DNA from 2 places in the Arthrobacter sp. 2RAF22 genome. Region 2 is predicted to be linked to the other one. Evidence: predicted binding sites of a transcription regulator. Region 2 holds the regulator's gene; the other holds the start of a gene.
The links. Region 2 encodes HspR, which represses chaperone genes until heat shock. Its sites were predicted from a motif close to AAGTTGAGTCNNNNNGACTCAACTT; they were not measured.
Positions count from the first base shown of each region.

Region 1: a site for HspR is predicted at 2,240-2,264, ahead of clpB (ATP-dependent chaperone ClpB). Genes of this name have one in related genera too.

Region 1 is NZ_JBFRGL010000015.1:28,166-31,794, reverse strand. It holds gene clpB (ATP-dependent chaperone ClpB) at 1-2,203, opposite strand, end outside; gene AB4068_RS12255 (hypothetical protein) at 2,433-2,771, shown strand; gene AB4068_RS12250 (SRPBCC family protein) at 2,878-3,345, shown strand; gene AB4068_RS12245 (DUF4031 domain-containing protein) at 3,362-3,629, shown strand, end outside.
Region 2 is NZ_JBFRGL010000005.1:25,830-29,458, forward strand. It holds gene AB4068_RS06275 (bifunctional salicylyl-CoA 5-hydroxylase/oxidoreductase) at 1-1,052, shown strand, start outside; gene AB4068_RS06280 (CG0192-related protein) at 1,063-1,698, shown strand; gene AB4068_RS06285 (heat shock protein transcriptional repressor HspR) at 1,703-2,125, opposite strand; gene AB4068_RS06290 (DnaJ C-terminal domain-containing protein) at 2,155-3,117, opposite strand; gene AB4068_RS06295 (nucleotide exchange factor GrpE) at 3,471-3,629, opposite strand, start outside.

The DNA of each region.
Region 1 (3,629 bases), on a different contig from region 2:
CAAGGAACTGGCTACCCGAGTTGGAGGTCAACACCAGGATGGTGTTCCGGAAGTCCACGGTGCGGCCCTGCCCGTCGGTGAGGCGGCCGTCGTCGAGCACTTGAAGGAGGATGTCGAACACTTCCGGGTGGGCCTTCTCCACCTCGTCGAGCAAGATCACGGAGTACGGGCGACGGCGGACCGCTTCGGTGAGCTGGCCGCCTTCCTCGTAGCCCACGTATCCGGGAGGGGCACCGACCAGCCGGGCCACGGAGTGCTTCTCGCCGTATTCGGACATGTCGATCCGCACCATGGCGCGTTCGTCGTCGAACAGGAAGTCGGCGAGTGCCTTGGCGAGCTCGGTCTTACCGACGCCGGTGGGGCCCAGGAACAGGAACGAACCCGTGGGGCGGTTGGGGTCGCTGATGCCCGCGCGGGCGCGGCGGACGGCGTCGGAGACGGCGGCCACGGCCTTGGACTGGCCGATCAGCCGCTTTCCGATCTCCTCTTCCATGTGCAGCAGCTTCTGGGATTCCCCCTGGAGCATGCGGCCGGCGGGGATGCCCGTCCAGGCCGAAATAACCTCCGCGATATCGTCCGCCGTGACTTCGTCCGCGACCATCAGGGCGGGCTTCGCTTCACCGCGCGCTTCCCGGGCGGATTCTTCCTCGGCTGCTGCGCTGAGCTCGCGCTCCAACGCGGGCAGTTCGCCGTAGAGAATGCGCGAGGCAGCTTCAAGGTCGCCCTCGCGCTGGTACTTTTCGGCGGCGGACCGCAATTCGTCGATCTTTGCCTTGAGGTCGCCCACGCGGTTGAGCCCGGCCTTCTCGGCTTCCCAGCGGGCGTTCAGCGCACCCAAGGCTTCCTTCTTGTCCGCTTTGTCCGCGCGGAGCGCGGCGAGGCGTTCGATGGAGGCCGCATCCGTCTCGCGCTCGAGTGCCAATTCCTCCATGGTGAGACGGTCCACGGCACGGCGGAGCTGGTCGATTTCCTCGGGAGCCGAGTCGATTTCCATGCGTAGCCGGGACGCCGCCTCATCCACGAGGTCGATGGCCTTGTCCGGCAATTGACGGCCCGAGATGTAGCGGTTGGAGAGCGTGGCGGCGGCTACCAGGGCGGAGTCCGCGATGGCCACCTTGTGGTGGGCCTCGTAGCGTTCCTTGAGGCCGCGGAGGATGCCGATGGTGTCCTCCACGCTTGGTTCGCCTACGTAGACCTGCTGGAAGCGGCGTTCCAAGGCAGGGTCCTTCTCAACGTTCTCGCGGTACTCGTCCAGGGTGGTGGCGCCGATGAGCCGCAGCTCGCCGCGGGCCAGCATGGGCTTGAGCATGTTCCCTGCGTCCATGGCGCTTTCACCGGTGGCACCGGCGCCCACCACAGTGTGGATTTCGTCGATGAACGTAACGATCTGCCCGTTGGAGTTCTTGATCTCCTCCAGCACGGCCTTCAGCCGTTCCTCGAATTCGCCGCGGTACTTCGCGCCGGCCACCATGGATGCGAGGTCCAGCACGATGAGGGTCTTGCCCCGCAGGCTTTCCGGGACGTCACCTGCCACCATGCGCTGGGCAAGGCCTTCGACGACGGCGGTCTTGCCGACGCCGGGTTCGCCGATCAGCACGGGGTTGTTCTTGGTGCGGCGGCTCAGGACCTGGACCACTCGGCGAATTTCGCTGTCCCGCCCGATCACGGGATCCAGCTTGCCGGAGCGCGCGACGGCGGTGAGGTCCGTGCCGTATTTCTCAAGCGCCTGGAAGGTGTTTTCCGGGTCTTGCGAGGTGACTTTCCGGTCACCGCGGACACCCGGCAAGGCGGCGAGGAGCGCTTCGTGGGAGGCGCCGGCGTCGCGCAATAGCTTCCCCACGGCGTCGCTACCGGCAGAGAGCCCCAAGAGGAGGTGCTCAGTGGACACGAAGGAATCGCCGAGTTTCTCGGCCTCGTTCTGGGCGGCCTGGATGGCCTGCATCGAAGGGCGGGAAAGCTGCGCTTGCTGCACTGAACTGCCCGACGACGACGGCAGGGCCTTGATGGCCGAACTCGCCTGGACGCTCACGGCATCCGGGTCCGCTCCAGTGGCGCGCAAGAGCGCCACCGCGACGCCCTCGCGTTGATCCATGAGGGCTTTGAGCAAGTGGGCTGGCTCCACCTGCGGATTTCCGGCGGTGGAGGCGTTCATGGCCGCCGCGGAAAGAGCCTCCTGGCTCTTGGTGGTGAATTTGACGTCCATGGAAGAGCTCCTCTCGGGAAAGATGACTAATTCTCAAAGTTGAGTCTACTATGCTCAACTTTGGCGAAGCGTCCCTCCTGCTCCATGTTTGCCGACGGCGAAACTGCTGTCCATAGCCTTCCCCGCTTACGGTGAAAAGTCCCTCGCTGTTTGCGTTCCCTGGCCCTAGGATCAGGTGTGACCGGGTGGAACACCCCCCCCCGGGCGCGCATGAGAAAAAGGACACGCAATGAAGAAGTTCGTAGTTCTCTACAATGCACCACAATCGGCGGAATCGATGATGGCTGGCAGCTCCCCTGAGGCAGCAGCCGAAGGCATGAAGCTGTGGATGGACTGGGCCGCGAAGGCTGGCGCTGGGCTTGCCGATCTTGGCACACCCCTCGGTGGCGGCAAAGTGGTTGGGAACTCTGGAGTATCCGATGCAGAGACCGGCGTGGGCGGTTACAGCGTCCTCCAAGCCGAAGACATGGACGGAGCGCTGAAGCTCCTCGAAGGCCACCCGCATTTCCTCATGGCCCCCGAAGCCTCGATCACCGTCTACGAAGCGCTCGACGTCCCGGGCATGTAAGGGAGCACCCGCCGTCGAAATCGTGGATCCGGGCCGCGCGCTGCGTGCCGGAACGCAGCACTCGGCCCGCGCCCACGATCCCGGCAAAGCGCCGTACGATATGCACATGGCACCCTTCACAGTCACTCGCAATGCGCTGATCCCCGCCGCACCCGCCGACGTCTTCCCCTTCGTCAACAACTTCCACGAGTGGACCAAGTGGTCTCCGTGGGAAGCCGTGGACCCCAAGCTGAACCGGAGCTATTCCGGCAACGAATCCGGCGTCGGAGCAAAGTATGCCTGGAGCGGCAACAACAAGGCCGGCACCGGAACCATGGAAATCGTCGGCTCGGAGGAGCCCGGCAGGATCGACATCCGCCTCGAGTTCACCAAGCCGATGAAGGCAGTCAATCCTACGGGTTTCACGTTCGTACCCGAAGGGGACGGCACCCGCGTCACCTGGACCATGACCGGCGAGAACAAAGGCCTCGGCAAAATCTTCGCTTTGTTCATGAACATGGACAAGATGGTGGGCGGCGACTTCGAAAAGGGTTTGACCGCTCTCTCTGCGGTAGCCACCCGGAAAAACTCCTAGTTCTCTGGCGCGGGCCATGGCCGTCTACGTTGATCCGCCGCTGTGGCCCGCGCACGGGACCGTGTTTTCCCACCTCGTCTCGGACACCTCGCTCGAGGAGTTGCATGCCTTCGCCGAAGCCACGGGGATTCCCGGGCGCGCCTTCGACGGCGACCACTACGACGTCCCGGAACGCCGCTACCAGGACCTCCTGTCCGCAGGCGCCATCCCCGTGGAGGCGCGCATTCTTGTGCGGAAACTGATCGCGAGCGGCTTGCGGATCCCCGCCCGCCAACGCAGCAAGG
Region 2 (3,629 bases):
CCGAAATGGTGTGTGTTTCCGAGAGCGGGCGGATCACCCCCGGCTGCACCGGCCTGTACACGGACGGCCAGCGCGAGAGCTGGAAGGAAATCGTGGACTTCGTCCACGCTCGCTCGACAGCCAAGATCGGGGCCCAAATCGGACACTCCGGACGCAAGGGCTCCACCCGGCTGATGTGGGAAGGCATCGACGAACCGCTCGAATCCGGCAACTGGCAGGCCGTTGGCCCGTCGGCCCTGCCGTACGGTCCCGGCAACCAGACGCCCGTGGAACTCGACCTTGCAGGCATGAAAGCCATCAAAGCCCAGTTCGTGGAAGCTGCCCGTCGGGCCGATGAAGCAGGCTTCGACCTCCTCGAGCTCCACGCCGCGCACGGCTACCTGCTCTCCTCCTTCCTTTCGCCGGTGTCCAATCTCCGGAAGGACGAATACGGCGGTAGCGTGCAGAACCGGCTGCGGTTCCCCTTGGAAGTGTTCGACGCCGTCCGCGCGGCTTGGCCTGCCAGCAAGCCTGTGACGGTACGCATCTCCGCGACGGACTGGATCGAAGGCGGCAACACCTCGGACGACTCGCTCGACATCGCGCGGGCATTCGTGGCCCACGGCGCCGCGGGGATCGACGTCTCCACCGGCCAGGTCGCCAAGGAAGAACAACCGGCTTTCGGCCGCAGCTACCAGACTCCTTTCGCCGACCGCATCCGGCAGGAAGTTGCCGCGCCGGCGGGAGCAGCCGTCATCGCCGTCGGGGCCATCTCCAGCTACGACGACGTCAACTCCATCCTCCTTGCAGGACGGGCAGACCTCGTGGCGCTTGGCCGGACGCACCTGTTCGACCCCCAGTGGACACTCCACGCCGCAGCCGAGCAGGAATACCAGGGCCCCGGAGCGCAGTGGGTGCCTCAGTTCCGGGCGGGCCGGCGGAAACCGCCGAGCTCCCGCACGGATGCGGTGCGCCCCCGCCTGTCCCTCTTGAAAGAGCCGGAATCCGACGCCGGCAACACGCACCTACGCTGGACCCCGCAGTCTGTCTCCGCCCCCGCGCTGGCCAACTAGGCTGGACCGCATGGCTATTATCCATCGAGCAACCCTGAGTCCTAGCAAACTTGAGCTCATCGAAAAGTACTTGCCCGTCCAGCCGTGGTTCACCAAAGACGGCTCCGCGCCGCCCGAGCTGCTCGGTGCGTACCGCTTCGATGATCCGGACGGCGAAGTCGGCCTCGAAACCCACTTGGTCTCCCACGGCGGCAAGGTCTATCAGGTTCCCCTGAGCTACCGGGGTTCGGAATTGCCCGGTGCGGAGCACTCGCTGCTCGGCACCATGGAACACTCCGTGTTGGGCACGAGGTGGGTCTACGACGCCTGCACCGATCCCGTCTACGTCGCTGCCCTGGCCACCGCCATCCTCACTGGGCAGCGGGAAGCCGAACAGTTCGTGGACATGGACGGCGTGCTGGAGCCAAGGGCGAGTTCCGTCGAGGTCAAGGGCAGTGGAACCCCCGGCAGCGAAGTCCCCGCTCTGAGTCCCGCAGCGCCGATCACCGAAGGCGGCGTTACCAGCATCGACGCTGGTGAACTCACCGTCCAGGTGAACCGCGTCCTGGATCTGGGGATCCAGGGTTCGGAAGATTCGGCTGCCCTTCGGGGCACGTGGGCCGGGCAGGAGGCACCGGTGCTGCTGGCGTCCCTCTCGCGGCCCTAGAGGACTACTCCCCCGGTCGCGGTCTCCACACCACAACTGCCTGGGACCGCGCCCGGGGGCGCTGCCCGCGGGCCAGGCTGACGACGTCGCCGGCTGCTCCCGCCGCGAAAACGCGGGCCTCCATGGGGCTCCGCCGCCGCTGCAGTTCCTCGCTCAACTCGGCCACGCGGAATTGCAGCGCGGCCACCTGGTTTTCGAGCTCGAGAATGCGCTTGATGCCCTCAAGGGACACACCCTCGTGGGAGAGCCGCTGGACCTCGCGCAAGCGGTCGATGTCGCGCTGGGAGTAACGCCGGGACTTGCCCGGCGCACGGCTCGGCGACACGATGCCGAGCCGGTCGTACTGCCGCAGGGTCTGCGGGTGCATGTCAGCCAGTTCGGCCGCGACGGAGATGACGAAGATCGGCTGGTTGATGTCGATGCCCATGCCGACGTCCCCTCCCATGTCTTCTGCCGCTACAAGCGGGCCTTGGCGGCCAGGTCGTGGCGAGGATCGGCGTCGGCCGTGGCCGCGGCGAACGCCTTGACAGCTTCCTCGGCCTGTTTGTTGAGGTTCTGCGGGACGGAGACGTCGATCGTCACCAGCAGGTCTCCGGTGCCCTTCGAGGTCTTGACGCCTCGGCCTTTGACCCGGAGCGTCCGCCCGGAAGGCGTGCCGGCCGGGACGCGGACGGTGACAGTGTCGCCGTCGAGCGTCGGCACGTGGATGTTGGAACCCAAGGCCGCCTCGGCGAAGGTGACCGGCACATGGATCCGGATGTTGTCGCCGTCGCGATTGAAGAAATCGTGGGGCTTGACGTTCACCGTGATGATGAGGTCCCCGTTTCCGGCTGCGCCTGGGTTGCCCTTGCCACGCTGGCGGACCTTCTGGCCGTCCCTGATGCCCGCGGGAATCTTCACGTCGATGACGTTGCCGTTGCTTTCGCGGAGGCTCACCGTGGTGCCATGAATGGAGCCTGCAAAGGAAATCGAGGTGGACGCCGTGCGGTCGCTGCCCTTTTGCGGGGCCCGCTGGAAACCGGTCTGTCCACCGCCGAAGCCACCGCCGAAGAGGTCAGCGAACTCGGGCGGGATGCCCCCGGCACCGGCAGGCTGGCGTCCGCCGCCGAAAAGGCCGCCGAACAAGTCCTCGAAGCCGCCATTGGCCGGGCCGCCGCGAGCTGCGCCCGGCGCGAAGCGTGCCCCGCCCATGGCGCGAATGGCATCGTACTGCTGGCGCTCCTCGGCATCCGAGAGCACCGAATAGGCCTCCGAGATGTCCTTGAACTTCTTCTCCGCAGCAGCATCCCCGGAATTGGTATCCGGATGGTACTTCCGCGCAAGCTTGCGGTACGCCTTCTTGATGTCAGCGTCAGAGGCGTCCTTGGCGACACCAAGGATGGCGTAAAAATCCTTCTCAACCCAGTCCTGGCTGGCCAAGGGCGTTTCCTTTCGATTTTGGTTCAGTTTGCGCTCCGCTGGATAGGGGCCGTGCCCGCTCCGCGGTGCCCGCCACGCCGCGGCCCCCTATCCAGCTGCGCTGCGCTTATCCCACCTTAGGTGAGACGACCGCCTGAGCGGAGCGAGGCAAGGGGCCCGGGAGTGGCATCTAAGGATCTGGCCGAGGGCCCCGACACGAGCTTGCGAGTGTTGGGAAGGCCAATATCCGCTGCCGAAGCCGGATGGCCAAGGATCGCAGATCCTGGGCCACCCGGCGAAGGGGCGGGGCCCCTTGTCTCGTTTCGCGGTGCTGCCCCCTCATCCGCGAAGGCGCGGTGAGGCGGTAACTCCGTCTAGGCCGGCACAGCCACGATCACTTGGGCCGCGCGCAGCACTCGGCCGCCGGAGCGGTAGCCGGAGCGCAGCACTTGGCTGACGGTGTCAACTTCGATGTCCTCGCCCGGCTGCTGGATGAGTGCTTCGTGGATCGTGGGGTCGAATTCGACTCCGGT